2 linked regions of the Adhaeribacter radiodurans genome follow. The protein of the gene in region 1 binds, or shares a complex with, the protein of each later gene. Links are inferred from orthologs where the notes say so. Each region holds a gene or a part of one and is shown in the gene's direction. Other genes may lie near its edges.

Region 1 (7,446 bases):
AATTTACCTTTTAGCTTGCCCTCAAAGGCATTGCTCTTGTACTCAATAACTCCGTCCGGCGATTTATTGGTGCCAAAATCGTATGACCAGCCCCGGTAATTGGGTTCAGTTGGGGTACCTACCGGATAACCGTATTGTACCCCGTTCATTGTCCAGACTACTTCACCAGGGTCTTGTGCTTCGGTAGGGTTACCCCCGTTTAGAATATATTCGTTCCGTAAATAATTAGGATGGCCGTAGTAACCCCCTTGCGCTATCCGGAATAAGTAGTCGCTTTGGGTATCGCGCACATCCATAATGGCAGGAATATCGGGTCCGGGGTAAGGCTGGCCATTCGACCAAATAGTACCGGCTTTAAGTTCCGGCAAGTTGCCTCCCGCCGCTGAGCCGTTGGTGGGTACGTACAATTCGCCATTAGAATGCCATATCAAATCGTAAGCGTTCCGTAAGCCAGTGGCGTAAATAGTTAAAGGCGCATTGGGAATATAAGGATTGTAAGTGCCTCCTTCTTCGGTTTTTGCGTCGAGCGGTAAGGATTGCTGCTGAAGTAAATTTACATCTAATCGTAATACAGTGGCAGTAAGCAAATGTTCTGCCCGCAAACCCCATGCGTCGTCCGGCGCACCCATTGCTGAATTACTGCCTTGAGTAAAATACAAAGCACCATCCGGGCCAAAATCAATAGAATTAGTAGAATGATCTTTATACGAACGAGGTAAATTAATTACATAATCCGTGACAATTGGCTGGGCAGGATCGTTTAAGTTTATCTGCGATATTTTACCGGCCCAATCCGGAACATTGGTAAAAGCCCCCGAAGAATGACTTATCCAGGCAATTAAATTAGTAGCCGAGGCATTCGGATCAAAACGAAATCCAATTAAAAGCCTGCGGGTCGTATCAAAAGGGGCAATAGTTATATTATTCGCCAGCGAACCATCCGGATTAATATCCCACCGTTCTATTTTACCACCCGAAGTAGTCGCGTAAAACCGACGGTCCGGGCCAATGGTCAGGCTCGTAAATCCATCGAAGCCAAAGGTATTATCTACTAAAGTTTGTTCGGTAAAAGATACCCCCGATAAATCGGTGGGCACATCCCCAACGGTATTGGTAGTGCTAAACCGGGAAGTAAAAGGAAGAATAGAATAGCCCAAACCATCTTGTACCTGTTCGGTAATAACAAATTCGTAAGTAGTATTGGGAGCTAAAGTAGCTGAAAGCGTGATTGCATCTCCGGCCGCCGAAGCATTTACCGCCGTTCCTTCCACCGGAGTTTTAAGATCGTTGGATACAACGGTAAATAACTTAACCGTATTGGGGTTAACGGTATTACCATTAATGGATTGCCCACTGGGATATTTTAAATCCACGGAGATAGACTGATCCAGAGGAACATCTGCTGCTCCATCTGCGGGCCGCACCGCCGTTACATAGGGCCGTAAGTTATCAGATGCTTTTACTGCCACAATATACGTGTTTTTAGAACCTAAAGCCGGACGCGCCAGATTGCCTCCAATCGTTACGGTACCAGCCGGAAAGGTTTTACTGTATAAATCCAGGTGGTCGATGCGTGGATCATTAATACCAATGCTTTCCGTTGTTTTTTGCCAGTAGCTGAGCCATGCCGGTAAAACCAGAGCGAGCGGATCGTAGGCCACGTAAACGGTTGCTTCCTGGCTCAGTTCAAACGAAAGTACCTCCGGTAGTCTATTCGCTTTATCATCGTTGGGTGTTTTAATAAAAGGCGCCCCGTTTAGAAAAGCGGGTACCGAAGTGGCCTGGTACGTGCGGTCGGTGTAGAGAAGGGTGCCAAGAGTTAATTCGGATACCGTATAAAGCCGCGGACTCTGGGAAATAAGGTACGATATTAAAGCGCCGGGTGGCTGTAAAGGTCCAAAATTCGCCTTTAGGTTTTTATTGCCATCCATTACTAGCGTGAGCGGATTAGCGCGGCCTTTTGCTGCGCCGCTCCAGCCATTAAACTGGTATCCTTCGGCGGCAGTAGCGGTTAACGTAACACTTTCCCCTTTATTAAATCGGGTTTGATCCGGGCTTTTTGTTACACTACCACCTTCGTTACTGGCAACAGTTAAGGTATACTGGGCCTGGTTAATAACACTAAAACGAATAACGGACGAAGTACCGGCTGTTCCGCGGCCATTGATTTGGGAGTAAGGAGTAGCAATTAAAGTGTAATCCCCTAAAGGTGGTGTCCAGGCACTAAAATCACCATTAACATCTCGGTATAAACCATACGGAGCTGTATTTTCGGTATGATTACGCACTACAGGTCCAGCTAAGTAAAATAACACACTGCCCACCTTAGCAGGATCTGTAACTGCCTGAATATTTAATTTTCTAGTGGGAAGAGCCGCTAAGTTCAGGACGGCACCATCGGTAATTAGTTGGATAGCCTTATCGTTATTGGCATTAATCAGGTTAAAGCCTGCTATCTTTAAGTCGCTATTGGCAGTTTGAATCTGTTTTGTATTGCTTGTTTTTTTACTTAAAGCTGACTGCGCTAAATAGCCCTGAAAGCTAATCAGAAAACCGAAAATTGCTACTACAACCCATTTTCTAGAAATAATGCCGAGAAATTGTTGATAATAAGTATAGTTTTTTTTCATACCTAATGGATTAGTAAATTTAAAAATCAGAATGCATGAGTTTGGTGTACAGTAAGTAGAAGGTTGAAAAACAGGCTTGAAAAACTGACTGGGTAATCGCTTACCTACTTTACTGGAAATACTTTATTCTGGTTATAGGCACCGCTAAAGATTGAATCAAGTTTCTTAACTATTTAACTTACCAGGTTTTAGAAGAGAAAAAGTTCTACTATTCTTTAGCAGCACTTTTAGTGGGTTTAAAAGAAGTGGAAATAAGTCGAAGAAAATTGCTTTTAAATTTTTCGTCAAGGCTAATAAAGGTAGAAACAAGAACAAGCAGAGCCTTTTTAGTAAATGAAAGCATGCCTGAACAACGAAGAGTTAATAAGAGTAGGCTTCGCAAAAGTTTAGTAAATATATAAGCTGCGAAGAGGTTTTACTTTAAAGGTTCCCTAACAGTTAACGGATAGGCAAGCACCACAGATTTAGTTTTATGAAGGGGTGTAAGAGTTAGATTTATTATTGCGAAGGATTATACCTACTCCCATGAGTAAACGAGGCTAATCCCTGAATGCAGTATAATATTAACCACTGAATAAGGCTTTCCGCTTTTACAATAATCAGGTAATTATACTCTATTACGGCCTATTTTCAAAGCTTTTATCTCATATTCTTTCTAAGATTATTTCCAAATTATTGATTATTCTTTATTTCAATCAACTGCTGAAAATAGTAGGTGTATGCTTATTTAGAAATCAAAATCATTTTCTTGCGGGTAGATATTTTACTTATTTAGAACCCGAAAATTTTATCTTTGTAAGGAAAGTAAAAAGAGGCAAGAGTAAATGGCCCTGATAAAAAAAGAAACGGTAGACCAGATTTTAGCGCAAGCCGATATTGTGGAGGTAGTGGGTGATTTTGTTTCCCTGAAAAAGAAGGGGCAGAATATGTGGGCACCATGCCCTTTTCACAACGAGAAGTCTCCTTCGTTTTCGGTATCGCCGGCAAAGGGAATTTACAAGTGCTTTGGCTGCGGTAAAGCGGGAAATTCGGTGCAGTTTATTATGGATGTAGAAGGCACCAGCTACGTGGAAGCTTTAAAATACCTGGCTAGAAAATACGGAATTGAAATAGCCGAAGAAGCAACCCCCGAAGCCACCAAAGCCCAAAACGACCGCGATAGCCAGTACATTCTTTCTAATTTTGCCAAAGATTATTACCAGAATATTCTTTTTAATCACGAACAAGGCAAAACCATTGGTTTGCCTTACTTACACGAGCGAGGTTTAGGTTTACCTACCATTAAAAAGTTTGAACTGGGTTATAGCCTGGAAGCCTGGGATGGTTTTACTAACCAAGCCCTGGCGCAAGGGTATCAGCAGCGTTTCTTAGAAAGCACCGGGCTAACCATTTTTAAAGACGATAAAAAATACGACCGCTTTCGGGCGCGCGTTATGTTTCCGATTCATAATGTATCAGGGCGGGTAATAGGGTTTGGGGCGCGAACGCTTAAATCAAACGATAAAACACCGAAATACCTGAATTCTCCGGAGTCGGAAATTTACCACAAGAGCGATGTGCTGTATGGCTTGTTTCAGGCCAAAAATGCCATTCGGGCACAGGATGTTTGTTATTTAGTAGAAGGATATTTAGACGTTTTATCGCTGAGCCAGGGTGGGATCGAAAACGTAGTAGCCTCTTCGGGTACTTCGCTTACCGAAGGACAAATTAAGCTGATTGGACGGTATACCAAAAACATAACTGTACTTTATGACGGCGATGCCGCGGGTATAAAAGCTTCTTTGCGCGGTATTGATTTAATTCTGGAAGGTGGCCTAAACGTGAATGTGGTAACTTTTCCGCAAGGCGACGACCCGGACTCATACATCCGGAAAGTAGGAGATTTAGTTTTTAAAGAGTACATCGATGCTCAGGCCCAGGATTTTATTACTTTTAAGACTAACCTTTACCTGCACGAGGCCAAAGACAACCCGGTAAAAAAAGCAGATGCCATCCGGGAAATAGTAACCAGTATTGCTAAAATTCCGGATTCTATAAAAAGGCAGATATTTTTAAAACAATGCAGCGCCTTGTTCGGGATCGACGAAGATGTACTGATTGCCGAATTTAATAAAATCTATCATCAGAATCGCCAGCAACAACAAAAACAAACCAGTACGGCTGCGCCGTCGCGGCCATTAACCGACGAAGAACTGGCCGAAGCGGAAGCATACGCTCAAGAAACTGAACAGGAACCCGATCCGGAACTGGATTTAATTTACCACCACGAGAAAGAAGTTATTCGGTTGGCACTTATGTATCCGGCCAATTCACTTTCCGACCAGGGTGTTTACCTGTTACCTTACCTGCTCGAACAACTAGATGATACTACTTTTCACACGCCGGTTTTTCAGGAGATAATGGATTTTGCCCGCCAAAAACTAGAACAAGGCCACTTTCCGCGTTCCGAAGATTTCACGAACCATCCGCAGTCCGAAGTACGTACGGTAGCCATTAATTTAATGAGCCAAAAATACGAGCTGAGCGAAAACTGGCAAACGCACCAGATATTTGTGCCCCGGGAAGTAGACCAATTGCAGTACGCCACCGATACCGCCTTATTACGCCTGAAACGTTGCAACGTACAGCAAATGATAAAGGAAAATATGGAACAACTTAAAAGTTTGACGGACTTCAACGCCATTAAAGATCAAATGGAAATTCTTAAAACGTTGAAAACGTACGAAGATCAATTTTCGGAACAATTGGGTACGGTAGTGGCCCGGTAATGAACAGGTTTGCCAATAAAAAAGTAAATTTTTACCTTGGTTCTGTTCTGCTAATTACTTCAAACATTTTTGAAGAAGTATCAACAAAATTTTTCTTTAATCACGAAAAATTAGAAAGAGAAAACTGCTAATAATTTAACTTTTGCAAGGTTATAATTTAAGTATTTATTAAATTTCAAGTTACGCTTTTTGAAAACCCTTCATCTTTGTAACCGGGTGCCGTTTCCGCCGCACGACGGTGGTGCCATTGGAATCTACGACATTATCAGCAACTTAACGGCGGTTGGTTGTAATGTAACCGTGCTAGCGATAAACACTCCCAAACATTTTCAACCCGACGAAGTGTTGCAGGATAGGGCCCGTTTAATTACGGTTTTTGTAAATACCAACATTTCCGTAACTAAAGCCTTTTTTAATTTATTTACTTCTATCCCGTATATTTTCGACCGGTTTATTTCCCCGGCTTATACCGCTAAGCTCATAGAACTACTCCGTTCCGAAACATTTGATATTATTCAGGTAGAAGGCAGCCAAATGGCCTGGTATGTACCTACTATTCGACAATATTCCCAGGCACCCATAGTTTTGCGGGCACATAATGTAGAGTATACCATCTGGCAACGATTAGCCCAGCACGAAAAAAATTTACTAAAAAAGATATACCTGCGTTATACCGCCAAACAGGTCCGAAAGTTTGAGCAGGCTTATTTTCAGCAGTTCGATGCTATTGCCGCTATTACTCCCCACGACGAAGAACGCATCCGGGATTTAGGTTGTCAAACCCGGGTAGCCATTATACCAGCCGGAGTAGAAATGAGCCGTTTTGTCCGCAACGAAGCTATTCGCCCAAAGCCTAAAAGCTTGTTTATGCTGGGGTCTCTTAACTGGATGCCCAATCAGGAAGGAATTAATTGGTTTCTGGAAAAAATTTGGCCGATTATTAGCCAGGAAGTTCCCGATTTAGAACTGCACATTGCCGGTTCGTCGCCGCCCGAAGAATTAATCAATTTACGCGTACCCAACGTTACCGTTCATGGCTTTGTGCCAGATGCCGCTGCTTTTATGCAGCAGTACGAATTAATGGTAGTGCCTTTATTGTCGGGTGGTGGCATGCGCATTAAAATTGTAGAAGGTATGGGGGTAGGTAAATGTATTTTAACTACTCCCATAGGTGCCGAAGGTATTTCCATTACGCCTAACGAAAACATTTTAATTGGTGATACGTCAGATGCCTGGATAGAAATACTGCGGGCTTACTGCCAAGGCAAATTGCCAATTAACCAAATAGCCCAAAATGCGGCTACTTTTATTCAGCAGGAGTACGATAATCGGCTGGTAATAAAAAAATATTTAGCACTATATAGTACTATTATATCTTTTAAATATTAAAAAAAATTATCTATATTAGCGAAGATTGTATAAGTAGCGCCCTACGTTTAGGAATTATCTCTTTTGTTATTTAGTTACGAGAATCATATTATTAATTAGGCCATTTATTTGTTATATAAACGTAACACATTAATAAAGTGATAGTTACGTTTAAATTGGTTGTAATTAAAATTAGTGCTATCATAAAAAAGAAGAAACCTATTTGATGAAAATACTGATATTGTTATCGCGCGTACCTTATCTCCTCGACAAAGGAGATAAATTGCGGGCCTTTTATCAATTGCAGAAACTATCGGAGAAACACGAAATTATATTATTTGCCTTAGCAGATAAAACCGATCCTTTAGCAGAAGCTACCCAGGAATTACTAAATTACTGCCGGTACGTACATTTATTTCCCTTGCCTAAAGCCAGCATTATGCGCAATGTGGCTAGCGCTTTCTGGAATAAAAAACCTATTCAGGTAAATTACTTTTACGATGTAAAAGCGCAGGCTCAAATAGATGAGCTGATTGCACAACACCAACCCGACCATATTTACTGCCAGTTAATCCGGATGGCGGAGTACGTGCGGCACGTAAAACAAATTCCGAAAACCCTCGATTACATGGATGCTTTTTCGAAAGGCATGCTGCGCCGGGCCGAGATTGCGCCATTTC
Region 2 (7,441 bases), 520 kb from region 1 along the record:
AAAAGTAAATTTGTGCAGCTTCTGCATGTCGTTGGCCACCGGAAATTCCTCTTTGCAATCGGGAGTGGTTACCGAAACGTTTTCGTATCTCTCTAATTGCGCTTTTAAAATATCGTAGGTAGCAACAGTATCGGCTTCGGCGCTGTGCGCATTTTCCAGAGGTTTGTTGCAGTAAAATTTATAAGCTGCCGTTAGGGTGCGCTGCTCCATTTGGTGAAAAATCCGGCAAACATCTACAATGGAGCGGTTGGTAATATCAAAATCAATATCCACCCGCAAAAATTCTTCGGCCAGTACCGGAATATCAAATTTTATTAAATTATAACCCGCTAAATCGCAGCCTTTTAAAAAAGCATCTACCTGGTGCGCTACTTTGGCAAAAGTGGGCGCATCTTTTATGTCTTCGTCGTAAATATTATGAATTAAACTGGTTTCGAGCGGAATAGGAATAGTGGGATTGATGCGCATGCTTTTGAGAATTTCTTCTCCCGATGGCATTACTTTCAACATGCAAATTTCTACTATCCGGTCGCGGCAAATATCTACGCCGGTAGTTTCCAGATCGAAAAAAACAATGGGTTTACGCAGGTTTAGTTTCATGTGCGCTTTATTTTTAGCAGATGCTGGTAGCCAGCGTTTGAACATCCATATTATCGTACGTGCCCGAACTCATCAACAATAAATTTTGATTTTTCCAACTTAAAGACTGAAGGTAATCAAATAGTTGCTGGCTATCGTTAAAAACCTGTATAGAATCATTGGCAAAAGCTTGTTTAATGTCTTCGGGTTGCAGGGCTGGCATGCGTTTGTGTTCCAGAGTTTTCGGGTTAAAGTAAACAATGGGCACATCGGCGTTACCAAAAGCACCTTTGTACTGCGGTAAAAAATCTTTGTTTAAACTGCTAAAGGTATGCAGTTCCAGACAAGCTACCAGGTTACGATCCGGAAACTGATTTTTTAAGGCTTCAGTAGTTGCTTTTACTTTAGACGGAGCGTGGGCAAAATCTTTATATATGCGGGTGTAATTATTACCGGCTAAAAACTCCAGCCGACGAGCCGCTCCTTTAAATGTTTTAAGAGCTTCGTAAAAAGCTTGCGGTTTAATGCCTAGTTGTTTACAAACTTCTTTCGCTGCCGAAATATTACGTAGGTTATGTTCCCCGAAAATCTGGATCGGTATATCGTCTTTCTTAGTTTTTAAATAGGTAATACCATTATACACCTGATGTTCGTGTGCCGAATAACCAATGTATTTTACTAAATCGTTGCGTGGAACGCAAACGTGCAATACTTGTTCATCGTCTTGGTTGTAGATGAGGGTACCGGCTTTTGGAGTCATTTCGGCAAATATGCGGAACTGTTCCCGGTAAATCTTAGGATCTGGAAATACGTTAATATGGTCCCAGCTAATACCACTAACCACGCCAATATGATGATGATACAAATGAAATTTAGGAACTCTTTGAATAGGAGAAGCTAAATACTCATCGCCTTCTATTATAAAAATAGGAGCCTCTTCGGTTAATTTTACCATGTTATCGAAGCCTTCCAACTGCGCACCTACGGCATAATCAAACAACCGATTATGGTATTGCAGAACGTGCAGAATAATGGAGGTAATAGAAGTTTTGCCGTGGCTGCCCCCAATTACAATACGCTGCTTATTTAAAGACTGCTGGTAAATAAATTCTGGAAAAGAATAAATTGGAATACCTAATTCCTGGGCACGTTGCAGTTCCGGATTATCGGCGCGAGCGTGCATACCCAGAATAACGGCATCCAGTTCCGGCGTAATTTTCTCGGGAAACCAACCCATTTCAGCGGGCAAAATACCGGCTGTTTTCAACCGGTCGAACGCCGGATTAAATATTTCGTCGTCGGAGCCACTAACTTGCAGGCCTTTCTGGTGCAGGGCCAGGGCTAGATTATGCATGATACTGCCGCCTACAGCAATAAGATGAATGCGTTGCAATTGAGTTGTTTGCATGTATTCCAGTGAGTAAGACAACAAATGTACAAATTTTTTTTAGTCACGTTAGCCTTAAAAATTTGCTTCTGCGGGTACATTTACTCAAGACCTACATCTAAAGTTTTTACCTGGTTCAGTACCAGCACCTAAGCTTCTGTGGACGAAAAGGTTTATAAATTGTTAATAAGCCAATCCAGAACTTTGTTAGATTTGTGTATGGAGGAGAGTAAAGTAAAGTTTTCCCGCGATGGTAAAAATGCCCGTTGGAATGGCAAGAGTTCGATTACTGCTGGATTAGGTAAAATACCACCTCAATCTTTGGATTTGGAGGAAGCTGTATTAGGGGCATTAATGCTCGAAAAAGATGCCCTAACAACCGTTATTGATATTTTAAAGCCACAAAGTTTTTATAAAGATGCGCACCAGAAAATTTTTAAAGCCATTCTGGCGCTTTTCGATAAATCCGAACCGATTGATATTTTAACGGTAACCCAGCAATTGCGCGAGGATGGGGAACTGGAATTTGTGGGCGGCCCTTACTACATCATGAACCTGACTACCCGCATCCATTCCGCGGCCAACGTTGAGTTCCACGCGCGTATTATTACTGAAAACTCCATTAAACGGGACCTGATTTCTATATCGAGCGAAGTAGAAAAACGGGCTTTTGAAGATACCACGGACGTATTTGATTTACTCGATTACGCCGAAAAGTCTTTGTTTGAAGTATCGGAAGCGAACATTCGCAAAAACTTTGACGATATGCGTTCTTTGATGCACAAAGCCATTAAAGAACTCGAAGAAAAGAAAAACCAGAAAGAAGGTTTAACCGGGGTGCCCAGTGGATTTACCGCTTTAGACCGGGTTACATCGGGTTGGCAACCTTCGGATTTAGTAATTTTAGCGGCTCGTCCGGCAATGGGTAAAACGGCGTTTGTAGTTTCGGCCATGCGTAACGCGGCTGTAGACTTTAATAAACCCGTGGCCATTTTTTCGTTGGAGATGTCGTCGCTGCAGTTGGTAAACCGTTTGATTTCGGCGGAGGCTGAATTGGAAAGTGAAAAAATTAAGAAGGGTAACCTGGCCGATTACGAATGGGCCCAGCTCAATCATAAAATTTCCAAATTATCGGAAGCCCCTATTTTTATTGACGATACGCCGGGTTTATCTATCCGGGAATTGCGCACCAAGTGCCGCCGGTTAAAAGCCCAGCACGATATTCAGATGATTATCATCGACTATTTGCAGCTGATGACGGGTAACGAAGGCAAAGGGGGCGGCGGTAACCGGGAACAGGAAATTGCTTCTATTTCGCGGGCTTTAAAAATGTTGGCCAAAGAACTAAGCGTGCCGGTAATTGCGCTGTCGCAGTTGAGCCGGGCGGTAGAAACCCGCGGTGGCGACAAAAAACCCCAACTATCTGACTTACGTGAATCCGGGTCTATTGAGCAGGACGCCGACATGGTAATTTTCTTGTACCGCCCTGAATATTATGGTATCACTGAAGACGAATTAGGGAACCCAACCCAAGGCGTAGGTGAAGTAATTATAGCCAAGCACCGGAATGGTTCACTGGCTACGGTACCGCTTAAATTTATTGGTAAGTTTACCAAGTTCGGCGACCTGGAAGGCGACTTTGGCGCTGATCCGTTTGGCGGCGGAGCGTTACCACCAAGTAATTTCGATGATCCGTTTGGTGGAGGCAACGCTGTACGTTTACCTAGCAAAATGAACGGCGACTCTTTACCTAAATCCAGCTTCGACACCGAGGAGCCGCCGTTTTAAGTTGTAGGTTGCTGGTTAGTAAATTAGAAAGTTGTAGAAGAATTCTTTAACCTGCTAGTGCGATTAAAACTATAAAGTAGTCAATATAAAATCTTATAAAAGCAAAAAGCCTCCTATAGGAGGCTTTTTGCTTTTATAAAGGTAGAGCTGTTCCATCTTCTAAACTGATTTAAAAATATTCAAAAAAAGTTCCTCGGAATCAATTTGTCCGGGTTTGCTATTTAGAGAATCTGTAAAAAAAGTAAGGTTTATAGATATCAAATTTACAAATGGGCGTATATAGATGGTATAATTTATCACTTCCATTTTATAGCAAAAATATGAAAAAACATTTTTTACTGTTATTGTGTCTGTTTAGTGTGCGTTTGCTGTACGCCCAGGATGCGGTGCCCATTACAGGTAGGGTTACCGATGCCAAAACCGGTGAAGCCTTAATTGCGGTAAGCGTACTTATTAAAGGCACTACAAATGGTGCCCAAACAGATGTTGAGGGCAATTTTACCGTAAATGCTCCCGCAAATGCCACTCTCGTTTTTAGCTACATTGGTTACCAGTCACAAGAAGTGCCGGTAAATAATCGCACTTCCATTAATGTTCAATTAGCTACCGATGCTACACAGTTAAACGAAGTAGTGGTAGTGGGTTATGGTACCCAGCAAAAGCGCGACGTAACCGGTTCTATTACCTCTGTTAAAGGCGACGAATTAGTAAAACAATCTTCCCAGAACCCGGTAAGTTCTATTCAGGGTAGAGTTGCCGGCGTGCAGATTACTAATACCGGTACTCCGGGTGCTTCGCCGCAGGTTCGGATACGGGGGGTTGGTTCCGCGCAAGGTGGGGTAGAGCCTTTGTATGTGGTAGACGGCACTTTTGTGCCGGATCTGAGTTTCTTGAACCCAGCCGATATTGAGTCGATGGAGGTTTTAAAAGATGCGTCCAGTGCTTCTATTTACGGGGTAAGGGCCGCGAATGGTGTTGTATTAGTTACTACCCGGAAAGGAAAAGCAGGAGCCCCCCGAATAAATTACAACGGTTTTGCGGGTATCCAAAAAGTTACTAACCGGTTAGAAATGGCCAATGCTCAGGAATACGCCACGTTAGTAAACGAGAAATTCGAAGCAATTGAAGAGCCCAGAAGACTTCCTTTAAATTCCCCCTCAACGGATTGGTACGACCAGGTTTTACGTACCGCTCAAATTCATAACCATCAGTTGAGTATGTCTGGCGGAACAGAACGGATTACTTATAATTTTAGTGGTAGCTACCTGAACCAACAAGGTATTGTAAAAAAGAACGATTTTGAACGGATAACCGCCCGCTTGCAGACCGATTTTAAAGTAACTAACAACATTAAGGTAGGTTATAATGCCATATTCTCTAACATTAAAACCGATACTATCCCATCGGGCGTTTTGTATCAGTCGTATGTTGCTCCTTCTATTTTACCGGTTAGAGAAGCAAATGGCCGCTACGGTGATCCGGCCAATATTAATTTAGGTAATTTTTCTAACCCGAAAGCCAGTTTAGATTGGTTTAACCAGGTAAATCGATCTCAAAGGTTAACTGGTAATGTTTTTGGCGAATTAACTTTTTTAAAAGATTTTACTTTTCGGACCAGTTTGGGTATCAATTATTTAGTAAGCGATTACCGGAATTACCGGTCGCGTGATTCTTTAACATCTATCCAATTTGCGGAAAGAAGCCTTTTAACTAAGGGCAATTACAAAGGCAACAGTTGGCTTTGGGAAAATACCTTAACGTATAATAAAGAGATTGGAGCAAACCGGTTTACCGTTTTATTAGGAATTTCATCGCAAAGAGATCGCTGGGAAGAAATTATAGGTACTATTAACGACGTACCTAATAATTCCGAAGCTTCTTATTATTTTGGATTAGGTGATCAGGAAACTGCCAGAATCCAGAATAATGGTGACTTGTATACTTTCGCTTCTTATTTCGGCCGGATTAATTATGCTTTTAAAGATAAATATTTAGTAACCACCAGCCTGCGCTACGATGGTTCTTCTAAATTTCCATCAGACAACCGGTTTGATATTTTTCCTTCCATTGGATTGGGCTGGATGGTAACCGAAGAGCCGTTTATGAAAAATCAAACGGCTATTAATAACCTGAAAGTGAGAGCTAGTTGGGGTAAATTAGGAAATAGTAATATTCCTTCTAATGTTTTTAACCAAACAGCTAATTTAGCTCCGGGTTATATAGCTTTCTTTGGGGGAATACCTTACACCGGCGGTAATTTTGATCAGGCCGTTCCACCTACCCTGCTGTGGGAAGTTGTAAAAGAAACCGATTTAGGTTTTGAAATGGTTACGCTCAATAACCGCTTAACAATAGAAGCAGATTGGTACGATAAAAGAACCGAAGATGCTATTTTCAGGGTGCCTTTTTTGAGTTCTTCCGGGTTAGGAGGTTCTATTAACGGAAACTTTGCCAGTTTTAAAAATACCGGGGTTGAATTTGCCGCTAATTGGAACACCGAAGCTACTTCCAACTTCCGCTATAACGTAGGCTTTAACGTAGCTTATAACCGAAACGAAGTTACTAATATAGATACTTTCATTCCCCAATACGGTGGTAGTGGCGGAGTTGCCGGTAATTTAACTACTATTTCCCGGTTAGGCGATCCCATTGGTTCTTTCTATGGGTTTGTGGTAGATGGTGTTTATCAGACCGAACAGGAAGTTACAGGTTCCGCTCAGCCCGCTGCTAAACCCGGCGATTTCAGATACCGCGATTTAAACAATGATAACGTAATTGATAACCGTGATAGAACCATTATCGGTAATCCTAACCCACGTTTTATTTACGGTATTAACTCGGGTTTTAATTTCTATAATTTCGATTTGCAATTAGATATTCAGGGCGTAGCCGGAGTAGAAATTTATAATGCCAATAAAGGAAACCGGTTTGGTAATGAGAATTATACCAAAGATTTCTTTGATAACCGCTGGCATGGAGCGGGTACCTCCAATTCCTATCCTTCGGCTGATTTAAGTGGCATTAATTTAGACCCGAATAGTTGGTACATAGAAAATGGAGATTACATCCGGATCCGGAATTTACAAGTTGGTTACACGCTGCCTACTACTCTTACCGGAAAATGGAAGATACAATCTATTCGATTTTATGCGAATGCCCAAAATCCAGTAACCCTCTTTAAGTATAACGGCTTTACCCCCGAAGTAGGTGGACCGCCAACCAATGCCGGGATAGATTTAAATGTTTATCCTCTTTCGGCAACATATAACTTCGGTGTCAACGTTAATTTTTAATCTAGCATTAATTTCCAAATGAAAAATATATTTTATAAAACAATATCTAGAATTCTGATTGGTTTTAGCATTCTGGCTTTGGGAGGATTATATTCCTGTAAAGAAGAATTCTTAGATGTAGACCCCCAGGGAAAGCCGGAAGAATCAGAATTTTTTGTTAATCAAGAGCAGGCTGTAATGGGAGTAAATTCCATTTATGCTCAACTACGGGCCTGGCCGGTTGCGGCCTTTGCTCACCTGGCGCTAACCACTATTGCCTCCGACGATGCGGAAAAAGGCAGTACGCCGGGGGATGCTTCCTTTATGAATGATTTTGATAATTTTACGTTTACTTCCACGCAATTTACTTTAAATGATTACTGGAGTGGGCAGTATGCGGGCATAAACCTGAGCA

What was found.
Region 2: the proteins of dnaG (region 1) and dnaB are in contact, whole or in part, in a crystal structure (PDB 2R6A), measured with the Geobacillus stearothermophilus proteins. The link is inferred for Adhaeribacter radiodurans from one-to-one orthologs. Residues at the interface, in WP_049624496.1 of Geobacillus stearothermophilus: Lys456, Leu457, Leu458, Pro459, Ala460, Asn463, Ala464, Leu467, Leu535, Leu536, Ile537, Ala538, Gln544, Glu545, Asp548, Tyr549, His552; in WP_033016901.1 of Geobacillus stearothermophilus: Ser13, Glu15, Ala16, Gln18, Glu91, Leu92, Asp94, Ala95, Val96, Pro97, Thr98, Ala99, Ala100, Asn101, Tyr104, Tyr105, Ile108.

Annotation. Positions count from the first base shown.
Region 1 is NZ_CP055153.1:3,878,395-3,885,840, reverse strand. The notes cover bases 2,956-5,926. They hold dnaG (DNA primase), read left to right. Parts: upstream 2,956-3,454; coding sequence 3,455-5,398; downstream 5,399-5,926. Other genes in these bases: HUW48_RS15660 (glycosyltransferase family 4 protein), read left to right, coding at 5,588-5,926. Also shown: HUW48_RS15670 (InlB B-repeat-containing protein), read right to left, coding at 1-2,630; more of HUW48_RS15660, read left to right, coding at 5,927-6,787; HUW48_RS15655 (glycosyltransferase), read left to right, coding at 6,993-7,446. UniProt on the Escherichia coli protein: RNA polymerase that catalyzes the synthesis of short RNA molecules used as primers for DNA polymerase during DNA replication.
Region 2 is NZ_CP055153.1:4,399,597-4,407,037, reverse strand. What follows is about bases 1,504-4,469. They hold dnaB (replicative DNA helicase), read left to right. Parts: upstream 1,504-2,185; coding sequence 2,186-3,754; downstream 3,755-4,469. Other genes in these bases: HUW48_RS17575 (SusC/RagA family TonB-linked outer membrane protein), read left to right, coding at 4,075-4,469; HUW48_RS17585 (UDP-N-acetylmuramate--L-alanine ligase), read right to left, coding at 1,504-1,987. Outside these bases: HUW48_RS17590 (exonuclease domain-containing protein), read right to left, coding at 1-561; more of HUW48_RS17585, read right to left, coding at 614-1,503; more of HUW48_RS17575, read left to right, coding at 4,470-7,047; HUW48_RS17570 (RagB/SusD family nutrient uptake outer membrane protein), read left to right, coding at 7,066-7,441. UniProt on the Escherichia coli protein: The main replicative DNA helicase, it participates in initiation and elongation during chromosome replication. Travels ahead of the DNA replisome, separating dsDNA into templates for DNA synthesis.